Regions from separate parts of the Alteromonas sp. ABH4_456 genome, predicted to be linked through region 2. Evidence: predicted binding sites of a transcription regulator. Region 2 holds the regulator's gene; each other region holds the start of a gene.
The links. Region 2 encodes FliA, which starts transcription of late flagellar genes. Its sites were predicted from a motif close to CTAAAGNTNNNNNNNNNNNNGCCGATA; they were not measured.
Positions count from the first base shown of each region.

Region 1 (5,792 bases), on a different contig from region 2:
TTTGGTTCTCTGGCAGCGATTCCCTTAATTCTTCTCTTTGCGCCGGCCGGTAACGTTATTTTTATCACGGCGACGATATTGAGCTGCATTGCGGGTGTGTATTTTTGCGGTAAAACTGCCACAGATATGGGTGTTCATGATCACGGCTCCATTGTCTGGGATGAAGTGGCCGGTATGCTTCTTACTTTTCTGTTTGTTCCGCTGAGTATTTCTACGCTTATTGCCGGTTTCGTGTTGTTCCGTATTTTTGACATTTTGAAGCCTTGGCCTATCGGACCCGTTGATAAAACGGTTCACGGGGGACTTGGCATCATGCTGGATGATATTCTTGCTGGGATTATGGCTTGTGTGTGCCTGCATGGTCTCATATGGCTGGTTCCCGCCATAGGTTAACTTTCACGGACTTATCGAATAAAAAAGCCGTTCTGTTTGAAGCAGAACGGCTTTTTCGTTTATGTTTTACAGTAACCTTTCTCAGTCACCAAAATACGCCTGCACCTGACGGACAATTCCGGCGGTGTCGAGACCATGCTCAGCATACATTTCCTGTTGGGTACCCTGCAATATGAAGCTGTCAGGTAGACCAAGATGAAGTGTGTGCATTCTTTGCTTCGCAGATTGAAGATATTCGGTTACCGCAGAACCTGCACCGCCCATGATACAGCCATCTTCCAAGGTCACGATGCCTTCGTGCTCCTTGCAGATTTCATCAATAACCGCAGTATCCAGAGGTTTAACAAACCGCATATCAACCACTGTGGCATTGAGAGATTCAGCGGCTTTCTCTGCATAAGGTAGCAATGTACCGAAATTCAAAATAGCAAGCTTGTTACCTTTGCGAAGCGTACGTGACTGGCCCAACGGGATTTCAGTCATGCTTTGTTGCGGCGTGATGCCTTTGCCGGCACCGCGGGGATAACGCACAGCAGCAGGCTTCTGCGCCTTGTGACCGGTATAAAGCATCTGACGACATTCATCCTCATCAGCAGGGGTCATAATGATCATGTTAGGAATACAGCGTAAAAACGCGATATCAAATACGCCCTGGTGAGTGGGACCGTCAGCACCAACCACACCGGCGCGGTCGATGGCAAACAGCACAGGTAAGTCTTGTAGCGCCACATCATGGATCAACTGATCGTAAGCCCTTTGCAAGAAGGTAGAGTAAATGGCAACAACGGCGTTATACCCTTCTTTGGCAAGACCGGCACCGAAGGTCACAGCGTGCTGTTCTGCTATTGCTACGTCAAAGTACTGTTCAGGGAACTGCTGGGAAAACTTCACCATGCCTGAGCCTTCACGCATGGCAGGGGTAATGGCCATGAGTTTGGGATCCTGAGCCGCCATATCGCACAACCACTGGCCGAAAATAGCCGAAAACGTGGGGGCTGAAGGTGCAGATTTAGGCAGGGCGTTATCTTCCGGATTAAATTTTGGTACAGCGTGGAATTTAATCGGATCCTGTTCCGCTACAGGATAGCCTTTCCCTTTTCGTGTAACCACATGCAGGATGTGCGGGCCTGAGAACTGACGCATGTTGCGCAGGGTATCGACCATGCCATTAACATCATGGCCGTCGATGGGACCAATGTAATTAAACCCGAGCTCTTCAAAAATAGTGCCCGGCACTACCATGCCTTTGATGTGCTCTTCTGCACGGCTGGCAAACTCTTTAATCGGTGGAACGTTACTCAGCAGCTTTTTACCGCCATCGCGGATTTTATTGAAAAAGTTACCGGTAAGCAGACGTGCCAGGTGACTGTTCAGTGCACCGACGTTTTCCGAAATAGACATTTCATTGTCGTTAAGTACCACCACCAGGTCTTTATTAATGTCCCCGGCATGGTTCAACGCTTCAAACGCCATACCCGCTGTCATTGCACCGTCGCCGATGACGGCAACCACTTTGCGGTCTTTGCCTTCTTTTTCTGCTGCTACAGCCATACCCAGCGCGGCGCTGATGGATGTGGACGAGTGACCGACAGCAAAGGTGTCGTACTCACTTTCCGGAGGCCACGGGAACGGGTGCAGACCATTTTTTTGTCGGATCGTCGACATGCGGCCGGCACGGCCGGTCAAAATTTTATGCGGGTAAGCCTGATGGCCTACATCCCATAATAAACGGTCGAATGGGGTGTTATACACGTAGTGTAAAGCCACGGTCAGTTCTACTGTGCCAAGGCCGGAAGCAAAATGGCCACTGGTCTGACTAACTGAAGCCAGTAAAAACTGTCGCAACTCATCAGCCAGTTCACGGAGTTTTTCCTGTGGCAGCTTTCTGAGTTCATCCGGCGTCAGTGCCTGTGCCAGAACAGGATAGTGCGTTAATTCTAAACTCATTGTTATCGTTTCATTATGTTGTTTAGCATAAATCAGTATGTCCGTTTTACCATCAGGTCCGTAAACTCAGACAGCAATCCGGTATTGTAGGGCAAACTGTCTAAAGCTTGAAGGGCGCTGGCATGAAGACGGTTTAATTCAGCCTTCGCCTGTGCCATTCCCAGTAATGCCGGAAACGTATTTTTGCCAAGTTCAATATCGGAACCCTGCGGTTTACCGGTGACTTCGGCATCACCTTCCACATCCAGAATGTCATCCTGAATTTGAAAGGCCAGCCCCATGTCTCCCGCGTAACCCGTCAGTGCTTCGCGGTGTTCCGGTTTAAGATCATTGCAAAGTACCGTAATCATTTCCGCACAGGCCTGTAGCAATGCGCCGGTTTTCAAGCGATGCAGGCGGGTTAGAGACGCAATGTCGATGGTGGAACCGGTAGCTGCAAGGTCTATCGCCTGACCACCGCACATGCCGGCGTAACCTGAGGCTCTGGCAAGAATGCTGACCAGTTTTGCGCGCTGACCATTGGCAAAGTCGCTCATGGGTGCATCAGCAAGAATACTGAACGCCAGGGTTTGCAAGGCATCTCCGGCAAGGATAGCCGTCGCCTCATCAAACTGAATGTGACAGGTGGGCTTTCCTCGGCGAAGATCGTCATCGTCCATTGCCGGCAGGTCGTCATGGGCCAGAGAATAGGCATGAATGCATTCTATCGCCATGCTCACTGCGGCCTGATCCTGACCGGGAATATCCAGTGTATTGCCGATGATATGTACCAGTAACGGACGCATACGCTTGCCACCGGCAAGGAGCGCATATTCCATGGCTGCGCGAAGTTGTGGTGCGTGATCAGGAAGTGCGGCAACGAGGCGCAGCAAGCTTTCGTCAGTGTCGTGCTTAATCTTCTGACGTAAGCTGTCTATATTTGTCATGAATTACCTGTATAACAAGGTGGAGCGGAGCGGTCTCTCCGCCAGATTTTATCAGTCTTCAGAAGGGGTGAAATCAACCAGTGTTTGTTCACCTTGCTCAGCGAGCAATATTTTGACTTTCTGTTCTGCCTGCGCGAGAGCCTGTTGACTCAGACGGGATAATTTTACGCCACGTTCGAATTTTTCTAAAGCTTCATTCAGCGGCAGTTCTCCCGATTCCATTTCCGTCACGATGGCTTCAAGTTCTGCCAGTGATGCTTCAAAAGAGGGCGCAGATGGCGTTTTTTCTGTGGTCACGTCGGATACCCGGTGCAGTTTTAATGATAATCGCGCACATTAACCGGGCAGGCACGCGGGGTCAATTGGTTTGTCCTGTTCCTGTGTGGTCAAACGACGGGTATCTCTCTGGTTTTATTGGTGATACCTAATAATCAGCATTCATCTGGTAATCTTGTATTTTGATTATAGAATTCATAATACCGGCCGATAGAGATAATGGCATCGCGATAAGAGAGTTTTTTGAGGAGCAATAAGTGGATTTAGCAACCGTCATAGGCATGTTAGGTGGTATCGGCTTTATTGTCATGGCCATGATCCTGGGTGGGGATTTGGGCATGTTCGTCGATGTTGCCTCAGTGCTCATTGTATTCTGTGGTTCTATCTTCGTAGTAATGTCTCAGTTTACGCTGGGCCAGTTTTTCGGTGCCGGTAAAGTGGCCGGCAAAGCGTTCATGTTCAAAATCGATCCGCCGGAAGTGCTGATTGAAAAAATCGTTGAAATGGCTGATGCGGCCCGTAAGGGCGGGTTTCTCGCACTGGAAGAAGCCGAAATCGATAATGCCTTTATGCAAAAGGGCGTAGATATGCTGGTAGATGGCCACGACATTGAAGTGGTCAGAGAAACGCTGAAAAAAGATATTCAGATGACCACCGAGCGCCATGAGTTCGGTGGTTCAATTTTTAAAGGTCTGGCCGATGTTGCGCCGGCGATGGGGATGATCGGTACACTGGTTGGTCTGGTTGCCATGTTATCAAACATGGATGATCCTAAATCAATCGGTCCTGCCATGGCGGTAGCACTTTTAACAACACTTTACGGCGCCTTCCTGGCAAACGTTATCTGTTTGCCGATTGCAGCTAAACTGGACAACCGTAAAGAGGAAGAGAAACTGAATCAGTCTCTGGTCCTTGACGGTATCGTCGGTATTGCTGACGGTCAGAACCCGAAAGTCATTGAGGGAATTTTGAAAAATTACATCGCTGCCGGTAAACGTGGCGGCGGGGACGAGGAGTAATCTGCTATGTCAGATGAATGCCCTAAATGTCCCCCTCCCGGCCTGCCAGCGTGGATGGGGACGTTCGCTGACCTGATGTCACTGTTGATGTGCTTCTTCGTTCTGCTGCTGTCTTTCTCGGAAATGGATGTACTGAAATTTAAGCAAATCGCCGGCTCCATGAAGTTTGCCTTCGGTGTGCAGAATAAAATTGAAGTCAAAGACATTCCCAAGGGAACCAGTGTTATCGCGATGGAGTTTCGCCCGGGCCGTCCGGATCCGACGCCTATTGAAACCATTCAGCAGCAAACCATCGATATGACTCAGCCAACGCTGGAATTTCAGGCCGGGGATGAGGACTCATCCGGTGGCCGGCAGACACAGCGCGGGTCCCAGCGTGGTGGTCAGGCTCAGCAAACTGCATCAGACTCCGCCGCTTCATCGTCACAAAGCTCTGACAAAGAGCAGGACAACGAAATGATGAAGAAGGTGGCTGAACAACTGCAAAAAGAAGTGGCGGACGGCTCTATTGAAATGGAGTCTTTGGGTCAGCAACTGACTATCCGGATCAGAGAAAACGGTTCATTTTCCGCCGGTTCGGCATTTTTGCAGCCTCAGTTTAAGCCTGTGTTGAGAAAAATCGGTACCTTACTGGCAGAAATGCCCGGGGAAATAGAAATTTCAGGACACAGTGACGGCCAGCATATTGCCAATGAGCTGTACCGCTCTAACTGGGATTTGTCTGCACAACGCGCTGTGGCCGTGGCGGAAGAGATCCGTAAAGCGCCGGGTTTTGATGAGTCACGTATGTCCGTGACCGGTCTGGCTGACACTAAACCTCTGGTTGAAAACGCAGCCACTGCCGACGACCGTGCCCGCAATCGCCGGGTCGAAATTAACATCAATCAGGGCAAACCGTTATTGTCTGAACCTATTTCGGTGCTGGAAGAATAGCTGCGCGGGGAAAGGGCGCAACGATTAAGCGCTACGCTCCCCGTTGTATTGTGTCTCTGAAGTGAGGTTTTGACAGGACCAGCTGAACCGTCGAAATAGTCCGCTCCAGAAACCCGCCTTCGCAATATTTAAGATAGTAAGTCCACATGCGCATGAAGCGCTCGTCATAACCATCCTGCATCAGCGGTTCTTTGGCATTGATGAAAGCCTTGTACCAGTCATCCAGCGTCCTGGCATAATCCAGCCCGATATCCTGTAAATCTCTTACAGATAAGTCACTGAAACGTTTGAGGTAGTC
Region 1 covers NZ_JBSWXO010000019.1:23,246-29,037, reverse strand. The annotation lists gene ACXAG2_RS19905 (phosphatidylglycerophosphatase A family protein) at 1-393, shown strand, start outside; gene dxs (1-deoxy-D-xylulose-5-phosphate synthase) at 475-2,340, opposite strand; gene ACXAG2_RS19895 (farnesyl diphosphate synthase) at 2,373-3,266, opposite strand; gene xseB (exodeoxyribonuclease VII small subunit) at 3,318-3,563, opposite strand; gene pomA (flagellar motor protein PomA) at 3,800-4,561, shown strand; gene ACXAG2_RS19880 (flagellar motor protein MotB) at 4,568-5,494, shown strand; gene ACXAG2_RS19875 (class I SAM-dependent methyltransferase) at 5,526-5,792, opposite strand, start outside.
Region 1: a site for FliA is predicted at 3,729-3,755, ahead of pomA (flagellar motor protein PomA). Genes of this name have one in related genera too.

Region 2 (5,792 bases):
CGAATCAGCGGGAGCATGCGCAAACCCTTGGTTACACAGTAGTGGATGCGGCCACCGTGGTAGCGACACATCTTAGTCAGTTACTCAGCAACAATGCCTACCAGTTACTCGGTCATGAAGAAGTTCAACAACTTCTCGATATGCTGGCGAAATCCAGTCCTAAGCTGGTGGAAGGGCTGGTACCCGATATTCTGCAGCTGAGCACCGTAGTAAAAGTACTGCAAACCTTGTTGTTCGAAGGCGTTCCCATCCGCGATATGCGTACTATCGTTCAAACCTTATCGGAATACGGCCCCCGCAGTCAGGATCCGGATGTGCTGGTATCGGCAGTGCGTATTGCGCTGAAGCGTTTGATTGTGCAGGAAATCAGTCAGGGAGCGAAAGAAGTGCCTGTCATAACTCTGGCACCAGAGTTGGAACAGATGTTGCACCAGTCACTTCAGGCAGGTGGAGAAGACGGCGCCGGCATCGAACCGGGACTGGCCGACCGGCTCCAGCAATCCCTGCAACAGGCCGCACAACAACAAGAACTGAATGGCGAGCCTGCGGTACTGTTGACGTCAGGCATGTTAAGACCTGTGCTGTCACGCTTCCTGAAGTATTCGGTAGCTGGCCTGCATGTGTTGTCTTATCAGGAAATCCCTGATGACAAACAAATCAAAATTGTCAGCTCTGTGGGTCAATAATCTGACACCGGGTGAGTGAAGAGGTTGAGATGAAAATCAGACGGTTTTTTGGCAAAGATATGCGGGAAGCATTAAGCCAGGTAAAAGCAGAATTGGGCAGTGACGCCGTAATCATGTCGAATCGCAAAGTGGCAGACGGTATTGAACTGGTCGCCGCTTACGATAAAGAGCCAGAAGCAAAAATAAAACTCAACACCCGCCATGACGCAGGTAAGCCTGCTGCACAGAATGCGACGCCAAGCCTCAGCGAAATTATCGGTGACGACGGTCCGGATACTTTACGGGCGTTACTTGAAAAGCAGGCTGCAGAAAGAGCAGCGGCTGCCAGAAGTGAACGTCAGAACCCTGCAGTTTCTCCTGCACCACAAACATCGTCTGCCTTCGCCGGAGATACCCGTGGAGTCAATTCACAACCCGCTGCATCTCACAACGAAGAGGCATTTTCATTTGCGGATGTATTTTCTGCAAAAGAACCCAAGCCTGCACCGGTATCTCAAATGAACCCCGACTTTAAAGCGGCGGAAAGTCAGCAGTCTGCCGGTGCCCCTGCCAGTGAGCTGGATGCGATAAAAGAGGAACTGGCTTCTCTTCGCAGCGTTTTACAATATCAGGTCGCAGACTTGATGGATGCTAAAAAGCAGCGTCAGCGTCCCGTACACAGCTATCTGACTCAGTGTTTAACCGGTATGGGGCTGAGTGCTTCACTGGCTGAGCAACTGGTGCACTACACCCCTTCTCAATACACCGAGCGGGAAGCGTGGATTTACCTTCTCAACCTTTTGGCTAATCGCCTTAATGTTTCCGGTAATGATATCCTGACCCAAACCGGTGTGGTTGCTCTTGTTGGTCCAACGGGAACTGGCAAAACCACGACTGTTGCTAAATTAGCAGCACGCTATGCGCAAAAATACGGTGCTGATCAGGTGGCTATGATCACTATCGATACCTACCGTATTGCCGCTTATGAGCAGCTGGCAACGTATGGCAAAATTATTGGCTGTACCACAAGGAAGGCGCAAAGCAGTGAAGAATTAGCCGAACTTCTCTTCCAGTTACGCCATAAGCGTCTAATATTAGTAGACACGGCTGGTTTTAGTCAGCGCGACAGTCGTTTAATTAAGCAACTTGGTCAATTTAATCACGGACAAATGCAACCTGTCCGTAAATACCTGGTTGCGCAGGCAAATACCCAATATCCTGCATTGCAACGCATCATTGAAGCGTATAATTCCGTTAAGCTTGACGGATGTATCTTCACGAAAGTTGATGAATGCTACAGTTTGGGTGAGGTTTTAAGTGTTGCTGTTGAACAGCAATTGCCAGTTAGTTATGTGACCGACGGGCAGCAGGTACCTGAAGATATTAAAGTTGCTGATGCAAAATCTCTCGTATCTGCCGCTGCAAAGCTTTATAAAAAGTACGGTTTGAATCATACTAAGCGTAATCATGAAGTTAATTCAGTTCAGGCAGTATGATCGAAGATCAAGCGAGTAGCTTACGAAAGATGAATCAATCACGCCTCATAAAGGTTATTGCCGTTACCGGCGGCAAAGGTGGTGTTGGTAAAACCAACATTACATTAAACACGGCGATTGCTATGGCCAAGCAAGGTAAGCGGGTCATGGTACTCGATGCCGATTTAGGATTAGCGAACGTTGACGTCATGCTGGGTCTGCGTGTTGAGAAGAACCTTTCTCACGTATTATCCGGTGAATGCACACTTGATGATGTTCTGGTAACCGGACCTCACGGTATTAAAATCGCTCCGGCGACTTCAGGTACTCAGGCAATGACTGAGTTATCGCCCACTGAACATGCCGGATTAATCCGTGCTTTCAGTGAGTTGCGGTCGCAGATTGACGTGCTGATTGTAGATACCGCTGCCGGTATTTCCGATATGGTACTGAGTTTCTCCCGTGCCTCGCAGGACATCATGGTCGTGGTTTGTGACGAACCGACTTCTCTGACCGATGCCTATGCACTGATTAAAATATTGAACCGTGAACACGGCGTGTTCCGGTTCAAAATAGTGGCAAACATGGTTCGGGACATCCGTGAAGGGCAGGAATTATTCAGTAAATTATCAAAAGTGACAGGCAGATTCCTGGATGTGGCACTAGAATTGGTGGCAACTGTGCCTTTCGACGAAAATATTCGTCGGGCAGTCAGAAAGCAAACCGCTATTGTGGATGCATTTCCCGGTTCTCCTGCGGCCGTCGCGATTAGTCAGTTAGCCACCAAAGCGCTTAACTGGCCGGTACCGGCTCAGCCGGGTGGTCACCTGGAATTTTTCATTGAACAACTGGTGACGAAGCAAGCAGTAGGAAGCCAACGTTGAATAGTAAAGCGGCAGCTTACCAGCAGCAGACCGACAAGTCGCAGCTGGTCGAGCGCCATGCATCCCTTGTAAAACGTATTGCCCATCACCTGATGGCGCGTTTGCCTGCCAGTGTGCTGGTGGATGACCTGATTCAGGCAGGGATGATCGGATTGCTGGAAGCAGCCAGAAATTTCGACGGCTCGAAAGGGGCCAGTTTCGAAACCTTCGCAGGTATCCGTATTCGTGGTGCTATGCTGGATGAAATCCGTAAGGGCGACTGGACACCCCGTTCAGTGCATAAAAATAGCCGTGCTATTACGGAAGCCATAACACAAGTTGAAAGAGAAACTGGCAGAGACGCGCGTGATACAGAAATTGCTGCTAAGCTAAGTGTCAGTATTAATGATTATCATCAAATGCTTAACGAGGTGAATGCCGGTAAACTTGTCGGTATTGAAGACCTGGGTGTGTCAGAAGATGTAATCAGCACAGAACAGAATAAAGGTAATGATTCACCCCTCGAAGATTTAATGCAGGGGGCGTTTCAAAAGGCGTTGGCGCATGCCATCACAACATTACCTGAACGGGAAGCAATTGTACTGTCCCTGTACTATGATGAAGAACTGAATTTACGTGAAATCGGTGAAGTTCTTGAAGTCAGTGAGTCAAGGGTCAGCCAGATTCATAGCCAGGCCATGTTAAAACTAAAAGCCCGAATGCAATCATGGCAGGCAGAAGAATAAAACATACTAATATTAATAACGATTGATAATCCTCACCGGAGGCTATTTTGGACAAGAGTATGAAAATTCTTGTAGTAGACGACTTCTCTACTATGAGACGAATCATAAAGAACCTGCTTAAAGATCTTGGATTTTCCAATATTCAGGAAGCTGACGATGGAAGTACGGCCCTCCCCATGCTCCAGCAAGGCGACTTTGAATTTGTCGTGACAGATTGGAACATGCCAGGTATGCAGGGTATCGACCTGTTACGCGCTATTCGTGCAGACGACAAACTCAAGCACTTGCCAGTATTAATGGTGACAGCTGAAGCGAAAAAAGAGCAAATCGTTGCTGCAGCACAGGCAGGTGTGAACGGATATGTTGTGAAGCCTTTCACAGCCGCTACACTTAAGGAAAAACTCGACAAGATTTTTGAGCGTTTAGGTTGATCCAGCCGCTCCCGCCAGAGAAGAGGATTACTGGATGTCTCCTACTAAAAAAGTCCCTATTTCGCTCGAAGAAGCAAAACAGCTGGTAGCATATCTTGAGCAGGGCGATGACGACTCCGCCAGCGCCCTGCTTGAAGCCGTATCTGCCAAAGAGTCTGTCGAACTTTTTGCTGAAGTTGGCAAACTTACCCGTCAACTTCATGACGCCCTCAACACCTTCCAGTTAGACGAGCGTATTGCTGGTCTGGCTAATGATGATATTCCTGATGCGCAAACGCGTCTCACCTACGTAATTGAAGAAACTGAAAAAGCGGCTAATACTACAATGGACGCTGTAGAGTCCTGTATGCCCATTGCTGAATCTTTATCAGACCGGATCAATGCTATTGAGCCTGAATGGCAAAAGCTTATGACCCGTCAGATTGAGCTCGGTGAATTCAAGAGTTTATGTATGGATATCGACGCCCTGTTTAAGGACATGTCGAAAGATTCTTCTAAACTTAACAGCCTTTTGACCGAAGTATTAATGGCACAGGGTTATCAGGATTTGACAGGCCAGGTTATTCGCAGAGTGATTGACCTGGTGAAAGAAGTCGAAGACAGCCTTGTGAACATGCTGACCGTGTTCGGTGAACGGGATGCACCTGTTAAAGCACAGAGCACCACGAACAAGCCGGACGCTGTTGAAGCGGAAGGGCCAATCATGAACGCTGAGAAGCGGGATGACGTAGTACAAGGCCAGGATGATGTGGATGATCTCCTGTCGAGCCTTGGTTTTTAGGGGAGCGAATGAATGTCGTTTGATGTTGATGAGGATATATTACAGGACTTTCTGGTCGAAGCCGGAGAAATCCTGGAACAATTACAGGAACAGTTAGTTGACTTGGAGAATAATCCGGAAGACGCTGACCTCCTCAACGCGATTTTCCGTGGATATCACACGGTAAAAGGTGGCGCAGGTTTCTTATCTCTGACTGAACTGGTTGAGATTTGTCACGGCGCAGAAAACGTCTTTGACGTAATGCGTAATGGCCAGCGTACATTGACGCCGGAATTAATGGATGTCATTCTGCAAGCGACAGACGTCGTAGTGGAAATGTTTGAGCGGGTAAAAGCCCGTGAACCACTCGAAGCCGCTGATTCAAATCTTGTTGATGTTTTGCATAAGTTGAGCAAGCCAGAAGCCCCCGGCGAAAATATTTTTGGCGGGGAAACGGCAGCACCGGCAGAAGAAGTGCCGGTAGCAGAAGAACCTGAGCTGATAGTTGAAGAGGTACCGGTTGTACCGGAAGCCGCAGCTGTTGCAGAGCCTGCCGGTGATAACAGCATTGAAGATATCAGCGAAGATGAATTTGAAGCATTACTGGACCAGCTGCATGGTTCCGGTGCGCCCGGCAGACCGTCGGCAGATGCACCTGCAAAGCCAGCTGCACCTGCGCCCGCTCCGGCAGCAGCGGCAGGCGGAGATGGTGAAGATATCACCGATGATGAATTTGAGGCTCTGTTAGACGAGCTTCACGGTAAAGGACAGTTTGGTGGCGATGCCGCACCTGCCGCTACACCAGCGGCAGCAGCTCCGGCAGCGGAACAGGCTGCATCCGGTTCTGACGGT
Region 2 covers NZ_JBSWXO010000004.1:214,067-219,858, forward strand. The annotation lists gene flhA (flagellar biosynthesis protein FlhA) at 1-686, shown strand, start outside; gene flhF (flagellar biosynthesis protein FlhF) at 716-2,161, shown strand; gene ACXAG2_RS08445 (MinD/ParA family protein) at 2,158-3,024, shown strand; gene ACXAG2_RS08450 (RNA polymerase sigma factor FliA) at 3,021-3,749, shown strand; gene cheY (chemotaxis response regulator CheY) at 3,797-4,180, shown strand; gene ACXAG2_RS08460 (protein phosphatase CheZ) at 4,215-4,961, shown strand; gene ACXAG2_RS08465 (chemotaxis protein CheA) at 4,974-5,792, shown strand, end outside.

Region 3 (5,792 bases), on a different contig from region 2:
CACGAAGAGTTGTGTCTGGCAGAACTTGCCTGATATTGAATTAAAGAAAACGGGCGCACAGCCCGTTTTTTATAATCTGAAGCGCTCAACCACTTTGCGCAATCCTTCCATTTGCTCATCCACCCTGGCACTGGATTCATTCGCCAGACGGGTACTCTCTGCACTTGCATCAGCCAGTGTCACGATTGCGTTAAGATTATCATCAATACCTGCAAGTACATTATCCTGAGCTTTAGTGTCTTTCACAAAGCCGGCATTAAACGCCTGCAGCTTCACAATGACCTCACTGATCCCATTGACCTGCTCATAGACTTTTTCACTGATAACAACACCCTGCTCCGCCTTTTCCATACTCAGGTTGATGGCTTCCACAGCTTGCTGTGCATCTCGTTGCAAACTGCCAATCATCGATTCAATTTCTTCAGTGGAGTTATGCGTGCGGTTAGCCAGCGTTCTGACCTCGTCGGCGACAACGGCAAATCCGCGGCCCTGATCACCGGCACGGGCAGCTTCTATTGCAGCATTGAGCGCCAGCAAGTTTGTTTGTTCCGCGATGGTTTTAATGACGTCAAGGATACTGCCGATGCTGCGGCTGTTCTCATCCAGCCGGTTTATGATGTTGGCGGATGCCGATGCCTGGCCAGATTGTTCTGCAACCTGTTGCCGGTTTTGTGCAACCAGTTCAGATGTTTGCTGCGTCTGACTGGCGACCCGGTCAAGTTCATCCACCGATTGCTGAATCATTGCAAGGTTTTTTTCGCTGGTGCTTCTTACACTGGCAGTATCTGAGGAGGTTTTACGGACCCGGTCACGTTGTTGGGCCACCTGCTCCAGACTGCGTTCACCCATTTCCACACTTTCTCTGGCCACATCCAGCAGCGTTCGTTCCTGTTGCTGAATGTTACCGATAAGATCTCTGAGAGCTTCAGTTAAACTGTTTACCTTTACCGACAAATCGGCAAATTCATCATTGCCCTGTGTATTCAGACGATACGATAAATCCCCTTCACTGATCCGGCCGAGACCACGGGTGATATTTTGCAGCGGCCCGGCAATGCTTTTACGCACAGTGAGAGTGAGTGCAACTGCAGCCACCAGACCAATAAACGACACCACCAGCGTATCAACAAGGCTGTCCTGGACAGTGTCCAGGATCAGGTTTTGCCCTTTCAGGGTTTCTTCAGTGACTTCTTCGTAAAGGTTATTGATTGTCGAGGTAGCCTGCGCCAGCGATGTGTTGGCACGCTGACGGCTTTCTGTTGCATGGGCGATGTGAGATAACTTCTGTTTCTGGCCGGCCATCAGACCGGATTCACCGGTGAGAATAGCCAGCATGGCATCATACTGCTGCTGAAAATTGCTGATGATACCGTCGGTATTCAGGCCACTGGCAGACCGGAACAGATATTCGGTGTCTACCGCCAGATTGCTCAACTGATAGTCCAGGTCATCCAGGATCACCAGTGAATCTTCAGGATCTTCAGACTTAACCAGTTCGGTGACGACCGAACTCAAAGTGAGCAATTTATTGTCAATATTCGCACCGAGGCCGGCCAGCGCATCGATACCGGGCTGTCCGTTATCCAGAAAGCTTAAATCCATCATCAGCGCTCCGGCTTCATCAATATGAGAGATAGCTTCTTCCCGCTGCTTTGCCAGAGACAATTGTATTTGCTTGCTGCTGATAAGCGCTTCGTACACCGTCGCGCTCTCACGAATAAATGTATTACCCGCCTCTACGGCCTGTTTTGATTCTGTGTGATTACCAAAGGTGGTATCGAAAATAGCGAGATCTTCAGAAAAGACTTCACTCAGTGCCTCAAACTCAGATTTGTTTTTATTCAGTGCTGAAAGCTCATCCATGTAGTAACCGTTTGCCGTTACGGTCGCCAGAGACAATGCATCTGACTTCAGGGACATCATTTTTGTCTGAACCGGCATTTTCTCGGTGGCCACCGTTTCAGCAGAACGGCGGATGTCGCTGAGTCCCAGATAAGCAAGTAAACTGGTGATCAGCAATAAACAGCCGAACAGGGCAAAACCAAGGGTTATTTTTTGTACAACAGTCAGGCGCATCTTCTTATCCCAATCTTCGGTTTTAATTCCGTAACATGGTTATCATTGATTTTAATATAAGTTTTCCGGCCTTGCCGTTTTTTGGCCAGGAAATATGTCTGCGCACAGTGTTCCGTAATTGCCGGCAAAGTAAATAATGTTCAAAACATCCCGGAAAAGTCGCTATTTTGCAGCGAAAAAGGCATAGCTTTCATTGAACTTATCGGTAGAAACTTCACAATGCTTTAGTTCGTTAAATGGGTAAATCCTGAATAACTCTCTGCATACCGCCTGCAGGGTCCGGTTAGCTGCACAAAGTCCTTAAAAATCGTATGGATAAATGACAGGGATCAATGATTTAATCTGCAGATTAATGTTGAAGATATCCGCGCTTTTACTTTTAAAACCTGGCAAAGTACCTATAATGAGCGTTAAATCAGAAGAGCTTCCAGAAGTGATTATTTATGGATCAAAATAAAGAACTAAAAAAAGCGGGTTTAAAAGTTACACTTCCCCGTTTAAAAATTCTGCAGATCCTGCAGGAACCTGCCAACCAGCATATCAGTGCTGAAGATGTGTATAAAATTCTGATCGATCAGGGTGAGGAAATTGGTCTTGCGACGGTATACCGTGTGCTTAACCAGTTCGATGACGCTGGTATTTTGAACCGACACCATTTTGAAGGTGGCAAGTCAGTATTTGAAATCAGTCATAAAGAGCACCACGACCATCTGGTGTGTCTGAAATGTGGCAAAGTCATCGAGTTTGAAGATGATGTGATTGAACAACGTCAAATTGAAATTGCCGAACGCAATAACATCAAACTGACACATCACAGCCTGTATCTTTACGGTGAATGTAAAGACGGTACCTGTGATAAAACCGACGACTGAGTCGCCGGTCGTTAAGATTAAATAAACCTGCACAGCGTGCAGGTTTTTTTATAACGTAAACTTGTGTTTGTTGAAAGCTGTGATGGCTTTAAGCCATACATCACCGGCCTGCCCGTTCCCCACGGGTTTATCATCCACCGAGGTAACAGGGCTGATTTCCTTACTGGAGCTGGTTAGCCACACTTCATCAGCACTGAACAATACTTCTGCTGTAACCGGTACTTCCTGCACCTCAACGCCTTCTGCTGCAAGACTTTCAATGACCAGCTTCCGGGTAATTCCCGGCAAAATTTGATGATCCAGCGGTGGTGTCATGATAATACCCTCTTTCACAACGAATACGTTGCATGAACTGGCCTCAGTCACTTCCCCGTGGCTGTTCAACAAAATGATTTCCTGTTTACCGGCCTGCCGGCCTTGCTGATAATGCATCACATTGCCGAGCAGCGATGTGGATTTGATGTTACAACGCTGCCAGCGCTTATCTTCACCACTGGCGACATCAAAGGTTACCACTGCGGCTTTATCCGGCACTGGCGGCGCGGCGGTAGCAAACGCAAAAGCGAACACAGTGGGAGGAATATTGTCAGGATAACCATGGGCACGTTTCATCTCAGTACCCCGTGATACCTGAATATACACACCCACTGACGCAGAATTCAGAGCTTGTGTATTTTTCGTCACCAGTTCACTGACCAGCTCTGTCCATTGTGCCTTTGTTTTCGGATTTGCAATTGCCAGCTCATCGAGCCCGTTTTGTAACCGGTCGAGGTGGGCGTTCATACCAACAGCTTTACCGTGCAAGGTAGGGATCACCTCGTAAATACCGTCGCCGAACAGAAAACCTCTGTCCATCGGTGAAATACGTGCTTCTTCAAGGGGTAAAAAGTGGTCATTTAAAAACGCGATTGTCATCAGATATCAATTGTTCCTGAAAAAATTGTCAATACGGGCTTGCCTTAACAGCCATGTTCCACGGGCATTTTCCGGCTCCACCGGATTAAACGTTAACGTTGTGCCGGGAACAGACTGCGCTACCCTCGGAAGATCATATGGCGCTATTACGCCGATTTTGGGATAGCCGCCCAGAGTTTGTCTGTCAGCCAGCATTATAATCGGCTGACCGTCTGCAGGCACCTGCACAGAACCGCAATTAATCCCTTCTGAGCGCATAGCTTCAAACCCCGACGATATGACAGGACCACTCAGGCGATAACCCATACGGTCACTTTGCGGTGTCACACTGTAGGCTGAGGAATAAAAAGTTGCCCGGACTCTGCTGCTGAACACGTCATGCTGATAAGCCGGAATAATATCAACCGGTGCATCACTGGCATAGGGAGCAAGCATAGAAGCAGGCAATATGCGGCTTATGTTTTCCTGTGCTGCAGGGACGACTTGAATTGTGTCACCAGCCTGAAGAGGCTTTCCGTCACCGGCAAGTCCGCCCAGCTTTTCCCGCATCACGGTGCACACAGAACCGGCTATTTCAGGTATCTGCCAGGCGCCCTGAACGGCTAAATAGCAACGTTGACCTGCAAGCTGCTGCGAAACCTGAAGCTCATCTCCGGCGCTGAGGTTAACTGTGGCCAGTTCAGAAGCAGGTTCACCGTTCACGGCAAGTGAAACAGCAGGGCCGCAAACACCGATAGTGGCTGAATGCTCAAATCTGATGTGCACATCACCGGCAATTTCAATGCAAGGATTACCTTCAGGGTTGCCACAAAGCCAGTTTGCAAAGTTAAAAGCTTCGACGTCTAAAGGCCCTGAGCCGCTAAAACCCTGCTCCTGCATCCCTGTTCTGCCGGCATCAACGATTAAACTGATGAAACCCGGATTAATGATAGTAAAGGATATTGTCATGCCTTCACCTGTTCCAGGTATTCCCGCTCATCAATTTCATAGAACTCTACTTCGTCGCCGGCCTGCAACAGGGCCGGCTGCGCACTGGCAGGATCAAATAAAGTTAACGGACTGAGTCCCAGTAACTGCCAGCCGCCGGGCGATACTTGCGGATACACTGCAGCCTGACGGTCGGCCAGTGCAACCGCACCGGCGGGCACTTTTGTCCTCGGTGTTTTGCGGCGCGGTACAGACAGACATTCCGGACTTTCCCCCAGATAAGCGAAACCGGGCGCAAACCCTACTGCAAACACGCGGTACACGGTTGCTGTATGCAATGCAATTATCTCACTGACCGCCAGGCCGGTGTGAGAAGCGACTTCATCAAGATCATTCGCTTCCGGAGCACCATACCAGACAGGGATCCGGTGTCGTCGAAGGCTTTTTCCGGCTGACATCTGCGGTTGCAGTTGACGCAATAAACGATATACACCATGGTTGTCAGTTATCTTTGCATCGAACAAAATTAGCAGGGAGTCATAGGACGGGATGGCTTCTTTTAACCAGATTGGCGGATTCGCCTTCAACGCAAGATGATAAGCGGAAACCGCAGCGTTCATTTGCGTGATATCTTTACCACCGAAGTACAATATGAGACCGTCCATACCGGCAAAGGCAATGTGACGGACATTGTCAAAGGGTTGCATGATTCAGCATTTCTCTGAATGATTTTGCCATCGCCACTGCGCTGGGCGAATCGCCGTGCACACAAAGGGTGTCTACCTGCAACGACAGCGTTTTACCGCCACTGGTTATAATCGTACCGTGTTCCAGTAATCCCTGAACCTGCGCGGTGGCCTGATCATGATTCAGCACCGCACCGGCGTGTTGCCTCGACATTAAATAGCCGTCATCGGTGTACCGGCGATCAGCAAAGGCTTCAAATTGAAGCCGGAGCCCGTAAACCTCAGCTTCTGCAATAAGTTTGTCGCTGTCAGGATG
Region 3 covers NZ_JBSWXO010000001.1:166,972-172,763, forward strand. The annotation lists gene fldA (flavodoxin FldA) at 1-33, shown strand, start outside; gene ACXAG2_RS00810 (HAMP domain-containing methyl-accepting chemotaxis protein) at 70-2,076, opposite strand; gene fur (ferric iron uptake transcriptional regulator) at 2,520-2,948, shown strand; gene ACXAG2_RS00820 (aminotransferase class IV) at 2,997-3,863, opposite strand; gene ACXAG2_RS00825 (5-oxoprolinase subunit C family protein) at 3,870-4,811, opposite strand; gene pxpB (5-oxoprolinase subunit PxpB) at 4,808-5,497, opposite strand; gene ACXAG2_RS00835 (5-oxoprolinase subunit PxpA) at 5,484-5,792, opposite strand, start outside.
Region 3: a site for FliA is predicted at 2,277-2,303, ahead of ACXAG2_RS00810 (HAMP domain-containing methyl-accepting chemotaxis protein). Genes of this name have one in related genera too.